Regions from separate parts of the Rhizobium sp. 21-4511-3d genome, predicted to be linked through region 2. Evidence: riboswitches for the same ligand, from Rfam matches in the RefSeq annotation. Region 2 holds a riboswitch; the other holds the start of a gene.
What was found. Region 2 has a riboswitch for S-adenosylmethionine ahead of ACQZ5H_RS16640 (O-succinylhomoserine sulfhydrylase). Riboswitches for the same ligand answer to the same signal wherever they lie in the genome.
Positions count from the first base shown of each region.

Region 1: linked by a shared signal. The riboswitch ahead of metA (homoserine O-acetyltransferase MetA) and the one ahead of ACQZ5H_RS16640 (O-succinylhomoserine sulfhydrylase) in region 2 are both predicted to bind S-adenosylmethionine.

Region 1 covers NZ_JBNWCF010000009.1:203,370-215,203, forward strand. Annotated here, with positions in the region: gene ACQZ5H_RS20570 (ABC transporter ATP-binding protein/permease) at 1-794, opposite strand, end outside; SAM riboswitch at 944-1,021, shown strand; gene metA (homoserine O-acetyltransferase MetA) at 1,083-2,006, shown strand; gene ACQZ5H_RS20580 (aldose epimerase family protein) at 2,145-3,167, shown strand; gene ACQZ5H_RS20585 (GntR family transcriptional regulator) at 3,281-4,054, shown strand; gene ACQZ5H_RS20590 (SIS domain-containing protein) at 4,051-5,082, shown strand; gene nagA (N-acetylglucosamine-6-phosphate deacetylase) at 5,082-6,233, shown strand; gene ACQZ5H_RS20600 (SIS domain-containing protein) at 6,236-6,964, shown strand; gene efp (elongation factor P) at 7,019-7,588, opposite strand; gene epmA (EF-P lysine aminoacylase EpmA) at 7,739-8,803, shown strand; gene ACQZ5H_RS20615 (lysine-2,3-aminomutase-like protein) at 8,800-9,852, shown strand; gene ACQZ5H_RS20620 (acyl carrier protein) at 10,109-10,360, shown strand; gene ACQZ5H_RS20625 (acyl-CoA dehydrogenase family protein) at 10,360-11,541, shown strand; gene ACQZ5H_RS20630 (amino acid--[acyl-carrier-protein] ligase) at 11,547-11,834, shown strand, end outside.
Region 2 covers NZ_JBNWCF010000007.1:69,368-81,201, forward strand. Annotated here, with positions in the region: gene ACQZ5H_RS16595 (transporter substrate-binding domain-containing protein) at 1-376, opposite strand, end outside; gene ACQZ5H_RS16600 (glycosyltransferase family 2 protein) at 438-2,342, shown strand; gene ACQZ5H_RS16605 (methyl-accepting chemotaxis protein) at 2,620-4,644, shown strand; gene ACQZ5H_RS16610 (ABC transporter permease) at 4,828-5,601, shown strand; gene ACQZ5H_RS16615 (acyltransferase) at 5,623-6,258, shown strand; gene ACQZ5H_RS16620 (capsular polysaccharide export protein, LipB/KpsS family) at 6,376-8,583, shown strand; gene ACQZ5H_RS16625 (CatB-related O-acetyltransferase) at 8,711-9,418, shown strand; tRNA gene ACQZ5H_RS16630 (tRNA-Gly) at 9,476-9,549, opposite strand; gene ACQZ5H_RS16635 (2'-deoxycytidine 5'-triphosphate deaminase) at 9,593-10,687, opposite strand; SAM riboswitch at 10,761-10,839, shown strand; gene ACQZ5H_RS16640 (O-succinylhomoserine sulfhydrylase) at 10,882-11,834, shown strand, end outside.

The DNA of each region.
Region 1 (11,834 bases), on a different contig from region 2:
TGGCGCTCGTTTTCCTCGCCCTTGGCAACGGTGATCGCCGGCATATTCTCGTTGGCATGCATCAGCGAGAAACGCAGTTCGGCTTCCTTCGAGAAGCGCTCCGCGTTGATCGGCACCAGCTTGCGGCCGACGATCTGGCTGAGGATCGATGCCGAGGCAGCATAGAAGACCGCGGCCCAGACCATGTAGCCGGGGATGGCGAAGGAATAGGTGCTGAAGTGGAAGACGAAGCCGCTCGACAGTTCCCAGAGAACGCCGATGAAGCTGACGAGCAGGATGGTGGACTGAATGAGCCCGAGAACGAGGCCGGTGGTGCTTTCCGCCAGGTTTCGGGCGTCTTCATGCAAGCGCTGGTCGGGATTGACGCCGATCAGGCCGCTCGAGGCCAGCCGAAGGGCTCGCTTGCGCTTCAGCCACTGGTCGACGAGATCGCGTGTCAGGCCCTCGCGCATGTAGAGCGCGGTCATCTGGTTCAGCCATGCCTGACCGACATTGAGCAGCAGGAGAGAGCCGGCGATCAGGCCGAAGACCTGCAGCTGGTGGAAGAATTCGGTGACATCGCGCCGCTGCAGCGAATCGTAGAAGGGTGCGTTCCAGCGGTTCAGGACCACCTGGCCATAAGCCGTCGCCAGGATGACGGCGAGCAGAATCGCCGCGAGCGACAGGATCTTGCCGCGCACCTTGGAGGCCCAGAAAGCCTGAAACATCAATTTAAGGCGGTAGCCGAGGCTCAGGTCATATCCGACCCGGTCTTGCCGCTGACCGCCAGCCGCGCCTTTGGCGTCGTCCGTCATCACGCATTCCCGTACAGCATCGCCCCTGATTAACATGGTAGCGCGCACTGTCCATCAACAGATTCTACCAGTCATTAATGCGTGAGTTACCTTGCGCCAAGGCGCCGCATGCGAATCCTCATTGATTCGCGCCGCTGTCAGCGCTATCTAGAAGACCTCGTGGTGATTTGGCCGGCCGGCTTGCAGCCACGTTAAATAAGTCGCTAAAGGGCCGCGTGCGGACCGGTAGCGATTCTTTCGTTGCCGGTTTTTTATTTGCCGGTTGTTCTGTTCGATCGAGTGAATGCGATGCCCATCAAGATTCCTGACACGCTCCCCGCTTTCGAAACCCTCGTTCAGGAGGGGGTTCGGGTGATGACCGAAACGATGGCTATCCGCCAGGATATCCGTCCGCTGCAGATCGGGCTTCTCAATCTCATGCCGAACAAGATCAAGACCGAGGTGCAGATGGCGCGCCTCGTCGGCGCCTCGCCGCTGCAGGTCGAGTTCTCGCTGGTGCGCATCGGCAATCACAAGGCCAAGAACACCTCCGAAGACCATCTGCTCGCCTTCTACCAGACCTGGGAAGAAGTGAAGCACCGCAAATTCGACGGTTTCATCATCACCGGCGCGCCGATCGAGCTGATGCCCTATGAAGACGTCACCTATTGGAAGGAGATGCAGGACATCTTCGAATGGACGCGCACCAACGTGCATTCGACGATGAATGTCTGCTGGGGCGCGATGGCGGCCATCTACCATTTCCATGGGGTGCCGAAGCATGAGCTCGGCGAAAAGGCCTTCGGCGTCTATCGCCACAAGAATCTGAAACCCTCTTCCGTCTATCTCAATGGTTTCTCCGACAATTTCGAAATCCCGGTCTCCCGCTGGACCGAGGTTCGCCGTGCCGATATCGAAAAGGCATCGGGTCTGGAAATCCTGATGGAATCGAACGAGATGGGCGTCTGCCTCGTTCAGGAAGAAGCGGCCAAGCGGCTCTATATCTTCAATCACGTCGAATATGACTCGACGTCACTGTCTGACGAGTATTTCCGCGACGTGAATGCCGGCGTGCCGATCAAGATGCCGCATAACTATTTCCCGCATAACGATCCAGCCCTTCAGCCGCAGAACCGCTGGCGCAGCCACGCGCATCTGCTCTTCGGCAACTGGATCAATGAAATCTACCAGACGACGCCCTACGAGCTCAGCGAGATCGGGACGAAAATCTGAGGGTTTATCAATCTGTTGACGTTGCGCCGCTGGCCTTGATGCCGCGGCGCTTCTTTTTTGCCTTTGGCAGTTGCGGTTCGCGGAAAATGGGGGCAGGTTCGCTGCCGGAAAGCGAACAGATTTCAGGACGATGGATAGATGGCTGAACAGCTGAAGCGGGAAGTTTTCGGAACGACGAAGGATGGTGAGACCGTCTATCGCGTCGAGATCAAGGGCGGCGGTCTGACGGCCAAGATCATGACCTGGGGCGCGGTCATTCAGGATCTGCGGCTCGACGGCCATGAGGCTCCGCTGCTGCTCGGCTTCGACAATTTCGCCGACTATCCGGCCTATTCCTCCTATTTCGGTGCGACGCCCGGCCGCTGTGCCAACCGCATCGGCGGCGGCAAGTTCACGCTCGATGGCAAGGCTTATCAGCTGGAGCTCAACGAGAAGGGTGTCTCGCATCTGCATGGCGGCAGCGACAATATCGCCAAGCGCAACTGGACGATCGTCGAGCATGATGTCGATCGCGTCGTGCTGAAGATCGTCGATCCCGATGGCCGCGCCGGCTATCCCGGCAATTGCACGATCCAGGCGACATACCGGGTCCATGGCAACGGCGAGTTCTCGATCGTCTATGAATCGACCTCGGATCAGCCGACGCTCGCCAATGTCTGCCAGCACGCCTATTTCAATCTCGACGGCCGCGACGATGCACTCGGCCACGACATCATGATCGCCGCCGACCATTATCTGCCGACCGACGAGCGGCAGATCCCGACCGGCGAGCTGCGCCCGGTCGACGGCACCACCTTCGATTTCCGCGAAATGACCTCGATGAAGCGTTTCGAGGGCTCCGAGCAGGCGCTCTACGACCATAATTTCTGCCTGTCGAAGGACCGTGTCGCCAAGCGCTCGGTCGTCCTGGCGCGCAGCGTCAATTCCGGCGTGTCGCTGGAAGTACGCACGACCGAGCCCGGCGTGCAGTTCTATGCCGGCTTCAAGCTCAATGTCGCGGTGCCGGGTCTCGATGGCCGCAAGTATGGCCCGTTTGCCGGTTTCTGCCTGGAAACGCAGGTCTGGCCCGATGCGATCAATCACGAGGGCTTCCCCAGTGCCGTGCTGCGGCCGGGTGAGGTGCTGCGTCAGGAAACGGACTACATCTTCAGCAAGAGCTGAGCCGCTTCGCCATCGCCATTTTCGAAACCCTCGTGACCCCGTCACGAGGGTTTTGTGTTTTCGGCGTAGATTCATCTTGAAGAGTGGTTCTAAATAGGTTCTAATCACTTTCCATGGATAGAACCAGTCTAATAGCAGAGCTGAATGCGCGCGGGCTGCGCGACGAGGCGTCCACCGGCCCGCTTTACAAGCGGCTGGCGCTGGCCTTGACCGGTCTCATTCAGGAAGGACTCCTGAAGCCCGGCGCGGCATTGCCCGGCGAACGTGATCTTGCCGAAGCGCTGAAGCTCGGCCGTGTCACCGTCAGAACCGCCTATCGCGACCTGATGTCATCGGGTGCGCTGGAATCGCGCCATGGCAGCGGCACGTTCGTCTCGGCGCGGGTCGAACGCATGGAGCAGCCGCTCTGGCGTCTCTCCTCCTTCTCGGCCGATATGCGCTCGCGCGGGCGTTCGCCCGCTGCAAAAATTCTGTCGAGACAGATCAACCAGCCCTCGCCGGAAGAATCCTTTCTCCTAGGTCTCAGTCAGGACGAGCCGGTGCTGCGGCTTGACCGACTGCGCCTGGCCGATGGCCTGCCGCTCGCCATCGAGCGCGCCGTCGTTCCGGTGAAGTTCGTCGGCGAGCATGCCGGTGGCGAGGGATCGCTTTACGATGCGCTGGCTGCCAGCGGACACAAGCCGGTGCGGGCGCTGCAGCGTCTGACGGCGGTGACGCTCGACCCTTCTTCGGCCGCGATGCTGAACGTCAAGGCCGGTGCGCCTGCGCTGCTGATCGAGCGGATTTCCCGCCTCGAAGACCAACGCGTCGTTGAATATACCCGCTCGCACTATCGTGGCGATGCATATGATTTTGTTGCAGAATTGAGAATTGGAGATGAGCTATGAGTGAGAACAAGTCGCTGATGTTGCAGGAGGCGGGTCAATCGCCGGACGTGGTGGCGACCCTCCTCGAAAAGGAAAAGCCGGCATTCGCGGAGATCGCCAAGCTGTTCTCTTCGGCCCGGCCGAGCGTGGTGACGACGGCAGCGCGCGGGTCCTCCGACCACGCGGCGACCTTCTTCAAATATCTTTTCGAGATCAGCTGCGGCGTACCGGTCGCTTCGGTCGGTCCGTCGATCGCTTCGGTCTATGGCGCGCCGCTGCATCTGAAGGGTGGCATTCACTTCACGGTTTCGCAGTCGGGCGCCAGCCCTGACATCGTCGCCCTGCAGGAAGCAGCCAAGAAGGGTGGCGCAACGACGATCGCCGTCGTCAACGTCACCGACAGCCCGCTCGGCAATCAGGCCGATATCGTGCTTGGCCTGAATGCCGGACCCGAGAAGAGCGTCGCCGCGACCAAGTCGTTCATCGCTTCCGTTGCCGCACTGGCTGGTGTTACCGCTGCAATCGGCGGCAAGGCCGATCTGCAGGCTGCCCTGCAGAAGCTTCCGGAGGCGCTGTCTGCGACTTCCGGCATCGATACTGCCGCTGCCGAAGACGTGCTCTTCAACGCGAGCTCGCTCTATACGGCAGGCCGCGGTCCGGCTTTCGCGATTGCGCTCGAAGCTGCGCTCAAGGCCAAGGAAACCTCCGGCCTGCATGCCGAGGCTTTTTCGCTCGCCGAGCTGATGCACGGCCCGATGCGCCTCGTGCAGCCGGGCTTCCCGATCGTCGCCTTCGCGCCTGATGATGCTGCCTATGCCAATAACGTCCAGGCGCTGGAGCGCCTGCAGAAGCTTGGCGCGACGACGGTTCCGTTCTCGGCGCAGCCGCTTGCCGGCGTCAATCTGCGTGTGCCGACGACCGGCAACGGTCTGCTCGATCCGCTTGTCTCGCTGCTCGTCTACTATCGCCTGATCGAGTCTGTTACCCGCCGCAAGGGTTTCGATCCTGACAAGCCGGCAAACCTGCTCAAGGTCACGGAGACCGTCTGATGTCCCGGAAGATTTTCACCGGCGCGCGCATCTTCGATGGCGAGCGCTTTCATGACGAGCGGGCGCTCATCGTTTCCGATGGGCGCATCGAGACGATCGCTGCGCTCAACGATCTGCCCGAAGGCGAGCGGGTCGTGCTCGACGGCGGCGTTCTCTCCGCCGGGTTCATCGACGCGCAGGTAAATGGCGGCGGCGGCCGGATGCTGAATGACGAGCCGTCGGCCGGCTCGATGTATATCATCGCCGACGGTCACCGCCGTTACGGTACGACCGCCCTGCTGCCGACGCTGATCACCGATACCGCCGATGCGACCAAAGCGGCGATCGAGGCAGCCAAGGAAGCCGTGAAGACCAACCGCGGTGTCGCTGGTCTGCATCTGGAAGGCCCGCATCTGGCGCCGGCGCGCAAGGGCGCGCATCTCGCGTCGCTGATGCGTCCCGTCGAAGACAGCGACGTCAAGGCGTTCATCGCGGCACGCGAGGCGATCGGTACGCTGCTGGTGACCATGGCGGCGGAGCAGGTTTCCGTGAAGCAGGTGCGGGAACTCGCCGAAGCAGGCGTCACCGTCAGCATCGGTCATTCCGATTGCACCAGCGAGCAGGCCGAGGAACGCTTCGATGCCGGCGCCCGCGGCGTCACGCATCTCTTCAATGCCATGAGCCAGATGGGCCATCGCGCACCTGGCCTCGTCGGCGCGGCGATCGATCATCCGGCGACCTGGTGCGGCGTGATTGCGGATGGTCACCATGTCGATCCGAAGGCCCTGCGCACGGCGCTTCGCGCCAAGCGCGGCGAGGGCAAGCTGTTTCTGGTCAGCGATGCGATGTCGCTTGTCGGTTCCGACAAGGACAGCTTCACGCTGAATGGCCGCACGGTCCATCGCGAGAGCGGCAGCTTCTGCTCCAAGGTGGTTCTGGCCGACGGCACGCTGGCCGGCTCGGATGTCGATATGGCCTCCAGCATCCGCTACTGCACGACCTATCTCGACCTGACGCTGGCGGAAGCACTGAGGATGGCGACACTCTATCCGGCCCGCTTCCTGCGCCTCGAAGGCTACGGACAGCTTCTGCCGGGATACCGCGCCGATGTGGTTCACCTCAACGACAAGACCGAAGTGACAGCGGCCTGGATCTCCGGCGAGAGGAAGTAGCGATGACGGCGATTACCGACGCCTATTTCTCCAACCTGATCGCTCGTCTCGGCAAGCTGCAGTCCGCTCTTGACGATCCGATGCAACAGGCTGCGGCGGCTATTCTGGAGGCGGCACGCCATGACCGGCGCGTCTATGTCTTCGGTACCGGCCATTCGCATATGCTGGCCGAAGAGGTCCATTACCGCGCAGGTGGTCTCGCCGTTACCGTGCCCGTTCTCGTCGGTTCGGCAATGCTGCATGAGGGGGCTGTCATCAGCTCGGTCTACGAGCGGACGCAGGGTCTGGTGCGACCGGTTCTGGAGCGCTACGGCATGCAATCCGGCGACGTGATCATCATCGCGTCGAACTCGGGCGTGAATGCGGCACCGATAGAGGCGGCGGACTACGGCCATGAGATCGGCGCCAAGGTGATCGCCATAACCTCGGTCGAGTATTCGAGCGCCATCGCCAATGGCCGACGCCGCCTGGCCGACGTTGCCGATATCGTCCTCGACAATGGCTTGCCACCCGGCGATGCCGTGATCGAGATCGAAGGCAGCGGGCTGAAGGTCGGGCCGGTGTCGACGGCGATCGGCGTGACGGTTCTGAATGCCATCTTCGCCGAGGTCGCCTCCGAGCTCGCGAAAGCCGGCGATGCGCCTGTCTATCTGAGTGCCAACATGCCAGGTGCCACCGATGTCAATCAGCGGCTGGTCAAGCGCTACCGGCCGCGCAATCCGCATCTCTGAAACGAAAAAAGCCGGCGTCTCCGCCGGCTTTTTTGTTCGGTCCCTGAGGGCCAATCAGTTCTTGGCGCGCTCGACGTAGGAATTGTCTTCCGTCGCGATGACGACGCGGGTGCCGGCATCGATATGCGGCGGAACCATCGTGCGAACGCCGTTCGAGAGCATTGCCGGCTTGTAGGAAGAAGAAGCCGTCTGGCCCTTGACGACCGGCTCGGTCTCGGTGATCTCCAGCGTGACGTGACGCGGCAGCTCGAGCGCCAGCGGGATGCCTTCGTGAATCGACAGGATGCAGGTCATGCCTTCCTGCAGATAGGCCTTCTGGTCACCCATCGTTTCGACATCGACGACGACCTGATCATAGGTCTGCGGGTTCATGAAGTGGAAGCCTTCGCCGTCTTCATAGAGGAACTGGAAGTTGACGTCTTCGACGAAAGCGCGCTCGACCTGTTCGGTCGTGCGCCAACGCTCGGACACCTTCACGCCATCGACGATGCGGCGCATGTCGACCTGCGTGACCGGCGTGCCCTTTCCCGGGTGGAAGTTGTTGGCAGTGAGAACGACGTAGAGCTTGCCTTCCACTTCGAGAACGTTGCCCTTGCGGACGGAGGAGGCGATGACCTTGACCATAAGACTTCCTTGTAACTCAGGCTTCGGCGTCGTAGAGGACTGTCGCAATAGCCCCGGAGACGCGATTGATTTTCCTTTGGGGCGGCAACTAACGTAAAATCCGGTGAAAAGCCAGCCCTCGCGTTGGTCCTTGCAGTGAAGAAGCGGAGAATGACCCTGACGAGCGCCAAAGCCTCGCCCTGGTGGACGCCTGATATTCATGCGGATCGCCGCCCGTTCCTGATCGGGCGCAATGCGATCCAGGCGGCTCTGCGTCTTTACTTTGCCAAGGAAGACTTCATCGAAGTCGATACATCGGCTTTACAGGTCTCCCCCGGCAACGAGGCGCATCTTCATGCCTTCGCGACCGAAGCGCTGACGACCGACGGGCGGTCCGCACCCTTCTATCTGCACACTTCGCCGGAATTTGCCTGCAAGAAGCTGCTCTCGGCCGGCGAGCAGCGCATTGCCTGTTTCGCGCATGTCTATCGCAACCGCGAGCGCGGGCCGCTGCACCACCCTGAATTCACCATGCTGGAATGGTACCGGGCGGGCGAGAGCTACGAGACGCTGATGATGGACTGCGTGCGGATGGCCGCACTCGCCGCCGAGACCGTCAAGGCATCCAAGCTCACCTATCGCGGCGCCGAGGCCGATCCCTTTGCCGGGCCGGAGCGGATTTCCGTTGCCGAGGCTTTCGATCGCTACGCCGGGATCGATCTGCTCGCCTCCGTCGCTGCCGATGGTTCGACGGATCGCGAGCATCTGGCGGCCGAACTGCGCCGCAATGGCCTGCGCGTTGCCGAAGACGATGGCTGGGCCGATCTCTTCAGCCGGGCGCTGGTCGAAAAGATCGAGCCGCATCTCGGCTTCGGCCGTATCACCATTCTCGACGAATATCCGGTTTCGGAAGCTGCTCTGGCGCGGCCCTCGGCTGGCGATCCCAGGGTTGCCGAGCGCTTTGAGGTCTATGCCTGCGGAGTCGAGCTCGCCAATGGTTTCGGCGAGCTGACCAACGCCGCAGAACAGCGCCGCCGTTTCGAGATCGAGATGGCCGAGAAAGCGCGCATCTATGGTGAGCGCTATCCGCTGGACGAGGATTTTCTCGACGCGTTGCAGATCATGCCGGAGGCAAGCGGTATCGCGCTCGGCTTCGACCGGCTGGCGATGCTGGCGACGGGTGCCACGCGCATCGATCAGGTGCTCTGGGCGCCTGTCGCGGAGTATGGCCGATGAATATCGTCCGGCCGATCAAGAGCGTCGATGACCTGTCGAGCGCCGGCCTGATCGCCGAGGGCGACCGGCTGGCCCTCGAAGAGGTCGCGGCCCGCTATGCGATCGCGCTGACGCCTTCGGTCGCGGCGTTGATCGATCGCGATGATCCGGCCGATCCGATCGCGCGCCAGTTCGTGCCTGTCGGCGACGAATTGCGGATCTTGCCGGAAGAGCGCGCCGACCCGATCGGCGATATCGCGCATAGCCCTGTCGAGGGCATCGTCCATCGCTATCCGGATCGCGTGCTGCTGAAGGCCGTGCATGTCTGCCCGGTCTATTGCCGCTTCTGCTTCCGCCGCGAAATGGTCGGCCCTCAGGGGCTGGGCACGCTGGAGCCGGAGGCGATGAAGGCCGCCTTCGATTACATCCGCCAGCACGATGAAATCTGGGAAGTCATTCTGACGGGTGGCGATCCGCTGATCCTGTCGCCGCGGCGCCTCGAAGAGATCATGCGGGAACTGGCGACGATCGATCACGTCAAGATCGTCCGTTTCCATACCCGCGTTCCGGTCGTCGAGCCGCGCAAGATCGATGCGGCGCTGATTGCGGCGCTGAAGGCGAGTGGCAAGACTGTCTATGTCGCGCTGCATGCGAACCATCCGCGTGAATTCACCGACGAGGCCCGCGCTGCCTGCGCCCGCCTCGTCGATGCCGGGATCGTCATGATCAGCCAGTCGGTGCTGCTGAAGGGTGTCAACGACGATCCGGCCGTGCTTGCCGACCTGATGAAGCGGTTCGTCGAGAACCGCATCAAGCCCTACTACCTGCATCATCCGGATCTTGCCCCGGGCACCAGTCATTTCCGGCTGTCGATCGAAGAAGGGCAGAAGATCGTCGCCGCCTTGCGCGGGCGCATCTCTGGGCTCTGCCAGCCGGCCTATATTCTCGATATCCCCGGCGGTCACGGCAAGACGGTGGTCTCGGAGAACGGGTTGCGCAAGACGGCGGATGGCTGCTTTTCGGTCTCCGATTATCGTGGCGGCGAGCACGTCTATCCGCCGGTGGGTTGACGGTTTTGCGTTTCATTTCTGCACTGCAGGCTTGAACGCCAATTTCGGGTATTTCGGCAGATCGTTGCCGCAAATTACTGAAATCAAATATAAAACATCGATCGCTTTCGAATATCCGATAAAACTTTAAGTATGAACCTTGCTCATATTTAACCAGACCAATTAGCGGAATGTTGTTTTTTCCGGCCTAAAAGAACGCTCATGATTTAGGCGATGACTGCCTGCTCAGGATCATGACAATCTTGGAGATGCTAGGATGAACACGACAATCCGCGACCTTATAGCCAAGTTCGGCAAGCTTCCGGTGGCGGTCGACCAGATCGCCGATGATGCCGATCTCTATGCGGCGGGTCTTACGTCCTTCGCCTCCGTGCAGTTGATGCTGGGCATCGAAGAAGCCTTCGACATCGAGTTTCCCGACAATCTGCTCAACCGCAAATCCTTCGCCAGCATTTCGGCGATCGAGAAGACCGTCGATCAGATCAAGGATAGCCGGAAGGTCGCCTGATGAACTTCCAGGTCAAGATTGCCGAAGAGAGTTTTGCGGCACGGGCCGCACGCGTCGCAGAGATCGCTGCCAAGCACGCCGATACGGTCGATGCGGAAGGCCGCTTCCCGCGCGAAGCTGTCAATGCGATGAAGGCTGAGCGGTTGCTTGGCATCCAGGTCCCCCGCCATCTCGGTGGCGAGGGTGCGACGACGACCGAAATCGCCGAACTCTGCTCCATTCTTGGCCAGGCTTGCGCCGCAAGCGCCATGGTCTTCGCCATGCATCACATCAAGCTTTCGAGCCTGGTGGAACACGGCACCGAAAGCGAATGGCACGCAGGCTTCATGCAGCGGCTTGCTGCCGAACAGTTGCTGATCGCCTCGGCGACGACGGAAGGCGGCATCGGCGGCAACCTGCGCAACAGCATCTGCGCCATCGAGGTCAGCGGCGGTATCTGCCGCCTCGAAAAGGACGCGACCGTCATTTCTTACGGCTCGCATGCCGATGCGATCCTGATTACCTCGCGCAGCAATCCGGAAGCCGCCTCCTCCGACCAGGTTCTGACGGCCTTCACCAAAGATCAGTACACGATCGAGCGGACCCATGTCTGGAACACGCTCGGCATGCGCGGCACCTGCTCGGACGGTTTCCTGTTCAAGGGCGAGGCGCCGGCGGTCCAGATCCTGCCGAAGCCGTTTGCCGAGATTGCGGCGCAGTCGATGCTTGCCTCCTCGCACCTCCTCTGGAGCGGCGTCTGGTATGGTATCGCCGTCGATGCTGTCTCGCGCGCTCAATCTTTCGTGCGCGCTGCTGCGCGCAAATCTCCCGGCGCCCCGCCCCCAGGTGCGCTGCGGCTCGCGGAAGTCTCAAACCTTCTGCAGATGGTCAAGTCCAATGTCGTTGCGGGCCTCAAGGCCTATGAGGACGCCAAGGCCGATCCCGACAAGCTGTCGTCGATGGGCTTTGCCGTTGCCATGAACAACGTGAAGATCGCCTCGTCGGAAACGATCCTGGAGATTGTCAACCACGTCATGCTGATCTGCGGGATCATGGGCTACAAGAACGGCACGCCCTTTAGCGTCGGCCGCCATCTGCGAGACGCGCATTCCGCGCAGCTGATGATTTCCAATGACCGCATCCTCGGCAATACGTCGAGCATGCTTCTCGTCCACAAGCAGGACACTAGCCTACTGGGGTGACTCACATGGATATGCAGACCTCGTTTCTGGACCGGCTTTTCGAATCCGGCCTGCTGATCGATACCGGCGTTGATGGTCTTTACGGCCGCAGCGGCCAGTTCGAAGACGTGATCACCGCCTTCGAGCGGCTGATCGACAAGTTCGGTGGCGCCGATGGCGCGGAGGCCATGCGCTTCCCGCCGGGCATGAACCGGGCGATCTTCGAAAAGAGCGGTTACATGAAGAGCTTCCCGCAGCTCGCGGGCACCGTGCACAGCTTCTGCGGCGCAGAGCTCGACCACATGAACCTGCTG
Region 2 (11,834 bases):
GCCCGGCAATGACGGCGTCCCCTTGCGAGGCCGCCAACGCTTCCGTCATATCGGCGAAAGGCAGCGCCTGGATCTCGCATTTGGCGGCAATCTCCAGCTCATTGCAGATCTCGCGGGCCAGATCGACATTGAAGCCGGCAAGCTTGCCGTTCTGATCGGTAAAGTTGAACGGCGGAAAATCGACCGAGGTCAGAAAGCGCAGCCGCACCAGAGCCGAGAGATCCGGCTTGGCAAGGCGTTCGCGCGAGTCGAACAGCAGAGGCAACGCGGCAGACGGCTGCTGCGCACCGGCGACCGACGGCAGAAACACAACCAGCGACAGCAGAAAGGTGAAGAATCCCTTAAAAGCTAGGGATGCAATTGAGGATTGTGCCATTACTATCCAGCCTCGGGTTAGGGGCAGGGCGTCGCCGCTTCGGTGACGGTGTATCAGAGTCATGCGTATCGGGGAATATGCGCCCGGCGGTGCCATCAATGGCGCACGGGAAAACCATGGCAGCAATACCCAAACTATCTCCGCCGCGGCGGAGGACGATGACCTGTTCCGCACGGAAGCACGCGTCCTTCTGGAGCTCGGCATCGGCAAGCCGATGATCGCCGAGGCAGTGGCGCTTGCACGCGCCAACGGCACCTCGATCGAGGAACAGCTGCTGGCATCAGGCTGGCTTCTGCCTGAAAATTACTATGCTGGACTGGCGCGCATGCTCCGCCTGAACTTCGTCGAGACGCTGGATCCCGATCTGATCTACGATATCGACAATCTGGACAGCCAGCTGCTCGATCCGAAGATGCTCAAGCTCCATCACATGCCGCAAAGCATGAACGTGATCGTGCCGCAGGCGCGGCAGATCCCGGCATTGCAGGCACGGCTCGCGGCGCGGCCGGACCTTCGCCCGCACATGCAGGTGACGACGCCTTCGGAAATGCGCCGGGCGGTCTGGGAGCGCGGTGCTCAACGGCGGGTCAGGCAGAGCGTCAACACGCTGTTTGATCGCGAGCCTGATATGAGCGCGCGCATCGTGCTGCTCGGCAAACAGGGTTTTGTCGCAGGCGTTGCGGTGACCGCCCTTGCCGCCGGCATATTGGCAAGCGCTGACGTTCTGCTTCTTCTCCACCTCTTCGTCTCGCTATTCTATCTCGCGGCCATGGCGATCCGGTTTCTGGCGCTGGCAAAGCCCGCCCCGCGCTTCAATCTGCGCGCGGAAGAGAATGGACCGCTGCCGGTCTACACCGTCATGGTTGGCCTCTACCGGGAGGCGGCGGTCGCGGAACAGCTCGCAGCCTGTCTCAAGCGGCTGAACTGGCCGGTGTCGAAACTCGACATCAAGTTCGTCTGCGAGGCCGACGACCGCGAGACCATCGCGGCCCTCAAGGCGCAGGATCTCGGCTCGCATTTCGAGATCGTCGAGGTGCCTGCCGCCCGGCCGCGCACCAAGCCGAAGGCGCTGAACTACGCCCTAACATCCGCCCGCGGGAAATACCTGGCGGTCTACGACGCCGAGGACAGGCCGCATCCGGATCAGCTGCGCGAGGCCCATGCCACCTTTCTCAAATCGCCCGATGATATCGTCTGCCTGCAGGCGCCGCTGGTCATCGCCAATGCGCGCGACTCCTGGATCTCAGCCGCCTTCGCGCTCGAATATTCGGCGCTGTTTCGCATGCTTCTGCCGGTGCTTGCCATGCTGCGGTTGCCGATGCCGCTTGGCGGCACCTCGAACCATTTCAAGACCAAGATCCTGAAAGACGCCGGGGGCTGGGATCCGCACAATGTCACCGAGGATGCCGATCTCGGTATGCGTCTCTACCGGCGCGGCTATCGCTGCGGCGTTCTCAGCAGCCATACGCTGGAGGATGCGCCCTCCACAGCCAAGACCTGGCTTCACCAGCGGACCCGTTGGTTTAAAGGCTGGCTGCAAACGTGGCTGGTACTGATGCGCGATCCGGCCCAACTGTTGCGCGAGATGGGAATACCCGGGTTTGTCGTCTTCCAGCTTTTGATCGCCGGCATGCTGCTATCGGCCCTTGCTCACCCCTGGATGCTGTTCTTCATCGGTACCACGATAATCGATCTCTTCCAGCAAGACGCGGCCATGGATCCGGCGCATAGGGTGTTGCTTGTGATGGACAGCTGCAACGTGATCGCCAGCTACATTCTTTTCATCCTGCTCGGCCGCAAGCGCATGACGCCATGGGAAAGGCGTGCGCTTCGTCTGCGCTGGCTGGCATTGCCGCTCTACTGGATGATGCTGTCGATGGCCGCCTGGCGGGCGGTCTGGCAGCTCCGCAGCAATCCGTTCTTCTGGGAAAAGACGCCACACGCGCCAAGCCGCAAAACGGCATAGATTTTCGATCCCGCCATTTTCCGATTTCGCGGGGCGAGCATCTCTTTTCTGTGGTTTGGCCTCGGGACGTTAGGGCCGAATTAAGCAATCTGGATTCTTATCAGCCGCGACGACACCGGCCCCCACACCGTCTGCATGATGCGCGCTCGTCTGACCTTTCCAGGGTATTTCGGAATGCCGCAAGAACGCAGCAGATTACAGCTGAGTTTCAAACATTGATTTCAATCTCTCGCCGCACGCCAGCAACAAGCCGCAGCGAATGCAACGGGCTTTTTCCATGCTCAAACATCTGAAAATCCGGACAAAAATCCTCTCCGTCATCGCGCTTCTCGGGGTGATCACGATTGCCGGCGTGGGTTACATCATCACCGAATTCCGCCGGGCGGACGCCAATTACAGCGCCTTCATCGACCATGAAGCACTCGCCGCCATGCAGGGCTCGCGCGCCAGCGCCTCGCTGGTGTCCTCCGTGCTGCAGACCTCAACGCTTGCCAATATGAAGCCCGATACGCCGGCCTTCAAATCGGCGCTCTCCAGCCCGAGCAAGATCCCGCAGGCGCGTGATCGCCTGCAGCAGGCGGCGGACCTCGTTCCCGCTCGCAAGGAAGCGATCGGTGAGCTCTTGAAAAGCATCGACGAGATGGAAGCGCTTTCGGCAAAGGTCGTCGAGGCGGGCAAGGCTGGTGACATGGGTGCCGCACAGCTGGCCTCCGCCATGATGGTCGCCAAGCTCAATGCGCTGACGCCGAAGATGACGGCCAATAACGATGCGATGATGTCGATGCTCAACGACGGCGGCGACGCGCTCTCGGTCACCGTCAACCAGCGCATCAATATCTGCCTTGCGATCATCGCCGCTGCGATCGCCGCGGCCATCGCGCTCGGCGTGTACATGGCGCAGATCGGCATCACCGCGCCGATGATGCGGCTGCGCGAACGGATGACCTCGCTTGCCGAAGGCCAGACCGATGCCGATGTACCCGGTCTCGACCGCAGCGACGAAGTCGGCCAGATGGCGGCTGCCGTCGCCGTCTTCCGCGACAATGCCGTCGAACGCCGCCAGATCGAGGCGCGTGCCGAGAGCGAACGCAATCTCAGCGACAGCGAACGCCGCCAGCGCGAAGCGGAAAAGATCCGCGAAGCCAACGAGCTTGCCCGCACCGTCGACGAATTGGCAAACGGCCTGAAGCGCCTCGCCTCCGGCGACCTCGTCTCGCAGATCGATCAGGCCTTCCCTGAGCACCTCGAAGGTCTGCGCGCCGACTTCAACAATTCCGTCGGCCGCCTGAACCAGACGATGAATGCCGTCGGCGCCAATGCCCGCGCGATCGGCGCCGGCGCCAACGAGATCCGTTCTTCGGCCGACGAGCTGTCGCGCCGCACCGAGCAGCAGGCAGCTTCCGTCGAGGAGACCGCCGCCGCCCTCGAGCAGATCACCACGACGGTCAGGGACGCGGCCCGCCGCGCTCAGGAGGCGAGCCAGCTCGTCACCCGCATGCGAGGCGGCGCTGAAAAGTCCGGTGAGATCGTCCAGAAGGCGGTCAATGCCATGCAGCAGATCGAGCAGTCGTCGGTCGAGATCGGCAACATCATCGGCGTCATCGACGACATTGCCTTCCAGACCAACCTTCTTGCCCTGAACGCCGGCGTCGAAGCCGCGCGTGCCGGTGAAGCCGGCAAGGGTTTTGCGGTCGTCGCCCAGGAAGTGCGTGAGCTCGCCCAGCGCTCGGCCAATGCGGCCAAGGAAATCAAGTCGCTGATCACCAATTCCGGCACGCATGTGCAGACGGGCGTGGCGCTCGTTGGCGAGACCGGCAAGGCGCTCGATGCGATCGTCCACGAGGTGCAGGAGATCAACCAGCACGTCCACGCGATCGCCGAAGCCGCCCGCGAACAGTCGACGGGACTGCAGGAGATCAATACGGCGGTCAACACGATGGACCAGGGCACGCAGCAGAATGCCGCCATGGTCGAGGAAAGCACGGCCGCCAGCCACAGCCTGGCAACCGAGGCAGCCTCGCTCAACAACCTGCTCTCCGAGTTCCGCCTGACCGGCACCGGCGGCTTCGCCGCGGCAGCCCCGGCATCGGCAACCACCCGTCCGATCGCCTCGCGCCCCGCGCCGATCCAGCCGGCGACACCCGCCGCCAAACCCCGCCCGGCCTCAATCCGCGTCGCCAACTCTGCCACCGCAAGACCGGCGGCCTCGCCTGCCCGCGCGCTCGGCCAAAAGCTGATGAGCGCCTTCAGCGGCGGCAACACCGCCAGTGAGAGCAAGGAAGCGGATTGGACGGAGTTCTGATCGGCCGAACCTTAGTAGACGATGGGCGGCTCCGGCCGCCCATCGCAATTTCAGGGCTGCTTATCAGCGATCGCTCAAACCCCATCAGCAACCGGAAAGCGTGCAGAGACGCTCCGGCGAACTTGCCCTCCGCCCGGCTTTCGGCTACTTCCTAAGCCGATCTCATCGTGGAAGTCGCAGCCGTTGAGCCTCATCAAACTTCATTTCCGGGTCGTTGCCAGCCTTATCATCCGCGAGATGAACACGCGCTATGGCAACAAGATTGGCGGCTATATCTGGGCGATCGTCGATCCGCTCGCCTATATCGTCTTCCTGAGTTTCATCCGCCGCTCGCTGAGCGCCACGCCCCCCCTCGGCGGCAGCGTCGCGCTGTTCATCTCGACCGGCTATCTCGGCTTCCTGTTTTACGTGAACCTGTCATCCTACGTCTCGTCGGCCGTCAAATCCAACAAGGCGCTGATGAACTACCCGCGCGTCGCGCCCTTCGACGCGATCGTCTCACGCGTCGTGTTGCAGTTTTCGACCACGGCGGTGGTGACGGCGCTGACACTGTTCACACTGGCGGAGGGCCTTGGCGGCCTACCCAGCGTCAATTGGCCGACGATCATCGAAGCGGCACTCTCGACCTCGATGATCGCGATCGGCATCGGCCTGATCAATGCCGGCCTGTTCGTTCGCTGGCCTTGGTACGAAGAGGTCTTCGGCATCGTCAACCGCCCCCTCTTCATCCTCTCCGGTGTCTTCATGCTGCCCGACGAGCTGCCGCATCCCTATTCGGATTACTTTCTGATGAACCCGCTGGTGCATTGCGTGATCTGGTTCAGGACGGGGTTTTATCCGGAATATCGGGCTTATGGGCTTGATAAGGGGTATGTTCTGGAGACGGGGATTTTGCTGATGTTTGTTGGGATGGCGTTGTTTACCGTTCATAAAAAAATGATCAAAAACAGCGACTAAGTCTTAGCCCCGGAGGATGTTTTGAGAATCACAGAATTGGCCGACTACGTTGATGACGAGGGAAACCGCTTGTCCGTAGGCGAAAACTTACGTTTTGCTGCAAGCAGCATAATCTTCAATGAAAGAAACTCTGTCGTAAATATAGGAAGTAACGCGAATATCACCCAATGCACGATAACAATGGGCCGCAATTCCGAGTTAAGTATTGCTGAAGGCTGCTCAATAAGCGGAAAAATAACCGTCGGACTGAACAGCAAAATCATCATAGGCAGAGATTTCACCGTAACAAGCAATATAACTCTGCGCGCCGTCGAATCTACAAAAATCGATATTGGTGACGACTGCCTCTTTGGATCGGATATAATTATACGCACGACCGATGGTCACCCGATTTATAACGCACACACTAAAAAACGGATTAACCTTTCTCAATCCATTACCATTGGCAAGCATGTTTGGATAGCCGACCGCGCGGTGGTTTTAAAGGGCGCGTCTCTCGGCAATGCGTCAGTACTAGGCGTTGGTAGCGTACTTACCAAGAAGATAGGTGACCACAGCGTAGCTGTAGGAAATCCGGCAAAAGTCGTCAAAAGCGACATCACATGGGAACGGAGTCCGAACATTAGAAGTGAAGAATTTTACTTTAATGAAGAGTAGATAGCTCTCAAGGCCGGAAACGCCGTTGGCAATTTTACGTTGCACCACCTTAGTTGGCGACATATAGGCGTACAGAGGGCCGGTTGGTCCGATGGTAGTAATAGCCGGGGGGTTACAATGCCAGAAAATACTGAACCGCTAATCACAGCGATCATTCCAGTTCGCCTGTCAAAAGATAGCCTTTATGATGAAGTCGAGCGCATTGAGCGAATTGCAAAAACGTTGCCGGCTGGCTATGAGCTTGTCATTGTTGATTACGGTACATCCGTCCAGCGCGCTCATGAATTAGCAACTGTCTCACAAAAGCATGGAGCTCGGTTAGTCAGAGTTGAGACCGAGGGACAACCGTTTAGCATCGGCGCAGCCAGAGATATAGGCACGCAACAAGCCCGCACACCATTGGTGGTGTATCACGACATCGACTTCCTTATGTCCACGGACGGATACAAGCGAGTCTTGATGGAATGCCGATTGCGAGGAATGCCAGAGAACGCCTACGCTTTTTTCGCGTTACCGGGCATATACTTAACTCAATCTTTCACCAGGCGATATCTTGAGCTTCATTCCGCTGGCGAAGGAAACTTCGCTGACCTTATGGCGCATGATGGCGTCATAAAGCACGATAGATCAGTCTACGACAGCCACACCTACGCCATCTCAGCAATTGTCGCTAATCGCTATCACTTGCTGGCGATTGGAGGGCATGACAAGAGTTTCACCGGACATGGTGCGGAAGACTTTGAGTTGATGCATCGCCTCAGCTCATATTACCGACGCGGACCAAGACCAAGAGACTACTATCTAAATACTCGGAACAATTCCATTCTGAAGTATGAGGGGTTTCGGGCCTTCTACGCGCTCTACGGGATAGACGTCTTCCAACGAGGTGTTGCAATCGTTCACTTATGGCATCCTCGCAGGGAAGAGGCTGATTACGTAGGCACAAGCAACCAAACGCGCGTATCGAAGAGCATGGCCGACTACGATCGAGGGCTGACCTCTATACCTCCGCTGGAGGATATGAACTCGACGGAGATGACACTTGTGCTCGTCGATCCGAGCTCCATGCCATCGCGCGCACTTCGCCACATATATCCGGCTCTGGGTCGGTTTCGCTCGATACCGGAAAGATCGTTCGCAGACGCGCTTTCGCTTAGCGACTTTATAAAGGCAGAGGGCTTCACCCGTGTCTTCTTCCTAAATCCATATGGCAATGCCCACCGTCTTTCACTCTACCAGGGCGTCAAGGCAGCCGGGATTAGATTTATAGCCTACGATCGCGGCGCACTGCCGGACAGTTGGTTTTTTGATACCAAAGGTTTTCTGGGAGAGAGCGACTCATATGCCCGCACCGCTTGGGATCACCCGCTATCTGATCGCGACCGAGAGGCTATTCTTGACTGGTTCCAGGCGTTCAATCGTGAAGAGCAAACTCTTGAGATCAACGGTCCGCGAACCGGCGCGGATCATCTTCGCCGGAGTTTGCCGCTAGGGGATCGCAAGGTGATATTCGTTGCTTTGCAAAGACCTTCAGATACCGCAACGGTTTACTTTTCGGGCGCATGCAAGGATGCCGCAACATTTAACGACTGGGTAGCGCAACTTGCAGCAACGTTGGATCCACGAAAGTACGTGGTCGTTGTAAAAAAGCATCCGCTTGAGACGGTCAAGCCTGCGATCGACGGCGTCGTCTTCGCTGACGACAATGCCCATATCCGCGATCTGATCGACTTGGCGGACAAAGTTGTGCTGATAAATTCAGGAAGCGGGCTTATCGCGGCTGCCTTAGGAAAGCCAGTCATCTGCTGCGGTCAAGCCTTTTACCAGCATAACGGATTTGCTTTCGCGGCAACTTCGCCAGCTGAACTGGTCGAGCTGTCCACAGCCAGCCTTTCTGTTGACGACGAAGTAAAGCTGCGATTTATGAAATATCTTGTTTTCGACTATTATTCTTTTGGTAAAACAGAATACTCAAGCAAAGTCGAACCCGATGGATCCTTGCGACGCCTAGCGACCAGAACGGCTTTCTCCGAGATTCGAGGTTTGACACCGACCCCCTTGCGACTGGGGGCGATCCCGGAAGGCCACAGTCTAAACTCGCCGATCTTTCATTCATTTGGTGGCGCAAACGGCGTAATGGCACGACCGAAGGTCGTGCCATTATCTAGAAGAGCCTTGATGCCGATCGTTAGGCCCTTCGTGAGGGCTATCGGCAATCAGAAGGACCTACAGAAATTCAACGCCGATCCCGCGGCTTTCTTTGCTAGCCTTAGGAACCCACTACAGCGTAATGTTGGAGCACTGCTATTTGGGACCGAAAAATGATCACGCGCTAGCGTCTGCGGCAGTCAGGTAGTCGGATTCGCATATTCGGTTTAGTAGCGATCAGCTGCCTTAGCCAGGCCCCTATCTATGAACTCACTCAAGCAATCGATCTTACTGGATGCGAAAGATGGACGATGACGCAGACCCAAAGTTCACCGCGAGCGCAACGTCCACCATTCCTAAATCAGTAAGTATCGCATCGAGGACCGTAATTGAGCACCCCGTTCATGTTGGCCCGGGGTGCGTAGTGATGGCCGATAGCATAGGGCGATATTGCTTTATCAACGCGAACACTTGCATCTTCGATGGTGTTTTGGTTGGCAAGTTCGTCTCATTCGCCCGCAATTGCCAGATTGGCGGGGAAGAGCACCCAATCCACCACGTCTCAACTAGCTTCTTTCGTATATCTAAAAAGTGGTTCCCTAACGACCCAGTGGCCCAAGGCGCTGAGATCATCGCTAACACAAAACCAAAGAACAGAAAGCGCTCACACTCGATTGTAATCGGTAACGACGTTTGGTTTGGTGCCGCGAGCCTTGTGCTGAAAGGCATCACCATAGGCGACGGTGCAGTGATTGGAGCCGGCGCGGTTGTAACCAAAGATGTGCCACCGTATGCAATTGTAGCAGGCAATCCCGCTAGGATCATACGTTACCGTTTCGAACGACGACTTATCAAAGAACTTCTGCGCCTCAAATGGTGGGATCGCGACATGGATGTGATCCTAAAACTTCCTCTGAGTGACGTCGAAAAAACTGTGGCATATCTTTCGAGAATCGACGCCCAAAAAAATCCGGCCACTTCGAGATTCTCTATGAGACGATGGTTTTCGTAGCCTTGCAACTCTCTTAGCACGAAGCGCCAACAGCAGGCTGGCAGCGAAGAAGACAACTGGAGCGGGTGAAGGGAATCGAACCCTCGTATTCAGCTTGGGAAGCTGCTGCTCTACCATTGAGCTACACCCGCGCAGCACCAGCCTTCCAACAGATGGGAGGCGGTGTCAAGGCGGTCAGATGCGGAAGTGTTTCGAGAGCTTCAGGCCCTGGGCCTGGTAGTTGGAGCCGAGGCCGGAGCCGTAGAGGCTGACGGGCTTTTCCAGCATGTGCTCGTAGATGAGGCGGCCGACGATCTGGCCGTCTTCGAGGATGAAGGGGACTTCGTGGCTGCGCACCTCGAGAACGGCGCGACTGCCGCGGCCGCCGGCGGGCGCGTGGCCGAAGCCGGGGTCGAAGAAGCCAGCGTAGTGGACGCGGAATTCGCCTACCAGCGGGTCGAAGGGGGTCATCTCGGCCGCGTAATGCGGCGGGACGTGGACGGCTTCGCGGGAGACGAGGATGTAGAATTCGTCCGGATCGAGGATCAGCTCGTTGCGGCCGCGGCTATAGAGCGGCTCCCAGAAGTCGAAGATATCGTGCTGGGCCTTCTTGTCGACATCGACGACGGCCGTGTGGTGCTTGCCGCGGTAGCCGATCAGGCCTTCCTTGTCGCCGGTGAGATCGATCGACAGTGCGATGCCGCCGCCCGAGACGTTCGGCTTGCTGCTGGCGACCAGCGTTTCGGCGTCGTGCAGGGCCTGCAGCTCCGGTTCACCCAAGATGGAGTGGCCGACGCGGAAGCGGATCTGCGACAGGCGCGAGCCGCGGCGCACGACGATCGGGAAAGTGCGCGGCGATATCTCGAGATAGAGCGGCCCGGAATAGCCAGCCGGGATCTTGTCGAATTCCTGGGCGTAATCGGTGATGACGCGGGTGAAGATATCGAGACGGCCGGTCGAACTCTTCGGATTGGCCGAGGCCGACATATCCGATGGCAGGTCGAGGCGCTCCATCAGCGGCACGATATAGACGCAGCCGGTTTCGAGAACCGCGCCTTCCGAAAGATCGATGACGTGCAGGCTGAGGCGATCGAGCTTGTCGGCCACCAGATGCGAGGGGCCGGGCATGAAGCTGGCGCGGACCCGGAAAGCCTTGGCGCCGAGGCGCAGATCCAGGCTCGCCGGCTGGATCTGATCGCGATCAAGCTCCCGCTCCGACACGAGGCGGCCGGCTTCAAACAACGCAGCAATGGCACGATCGGCCAAAATTCCAGTTTCGCGAGCCATCATGCTCCATCCATAGTTCGTGGCCGACAAAACCAAATACAGGGAATTGACGCAAGAAGCTAACGGCAGTATTGCAGCTTTATCCCGTGGTGATTTGGCCGGTCGGCTTGCAGCCACGTTAAACAAGTGGCTAAAAAGACCGGGTGTGAAACCGGTCTGCATTTGCGGCCGGTTTTTTTTGTTTTTGAGGTGATGGCATGAGCAAGTCCTGGCGCCCTGCAACCCAACTCGTTCACGGAGGCACTCTGCGCTCGCAATATGGCGAGATGTCGGAAGCGATCTATCTGACGCAGGGCTTCGTCTATGACACGTCCGAAGCGGCCGAGGCGCGCTTCAAGGGCGAGACCGACGGCTTCATCTATGCCCGCTACGGCAGCCCCACCAACGACATGTTCGAAAAGCGCATGTGCGCGCTTGAAGGTGCTGAAGATGCGCGCGCCACGGCTTCCGGTATGGCTGCCGTTACCGCGGCGATCCTCTGCCAGCTGAAGGCCGGCGATCATATCGTTGCGGCCCGCGCCCTGTTCGGCTCCTGCCGCTGGGTGGTCGAGACGCTGGCACCGAAATACGGCATCGAATGCACGCTGGTCGACGGCCGCCACCTGGAAAACTGGGAAAAGGCGATCACCCCAAAGACCAAGGTGTTCTTCCTGGAAAGCCCGACGAACCCGACGCTCGAGATCGTTGATATCGCCGGCGTTGCCAAGCTCGCCAACCAGATCGGCGCCAAGGTCGTCGTCGACAACGTCTTTGCGACGCCGCTCTTCCAGAAGCCGCTGGAGCTCGGCGCTCATATCGTCATCTATTCGGCGACCAAGCATATCGACGGCCAGGGCCGCTGCCTCGGCGGCGTCGTTCTCTCCGACAAGCAGTGGATCGACGAGAACCTACACGACTATTTCCGCCATACCGGCCCGGCCATGTCGCCGTTCAACGCCTGGACGTTGCTGAAGGGCATCGAGACACTGCCGCTGCGCGTCGCGCAGCAGACGAAGAACGCCTCGAAGATTGCCGACTTCCTGGCGGAGCAGAAGCAGGTTGCCCGCGTCATCTATCCGGGCCGCAAGGACCATCCGCAGGCCGACATCATCGCCAAGCAGATGACCGGTGGCTCGACGCTGGTCTGCTTCGAGCTGAAGGGCGGCAAGGA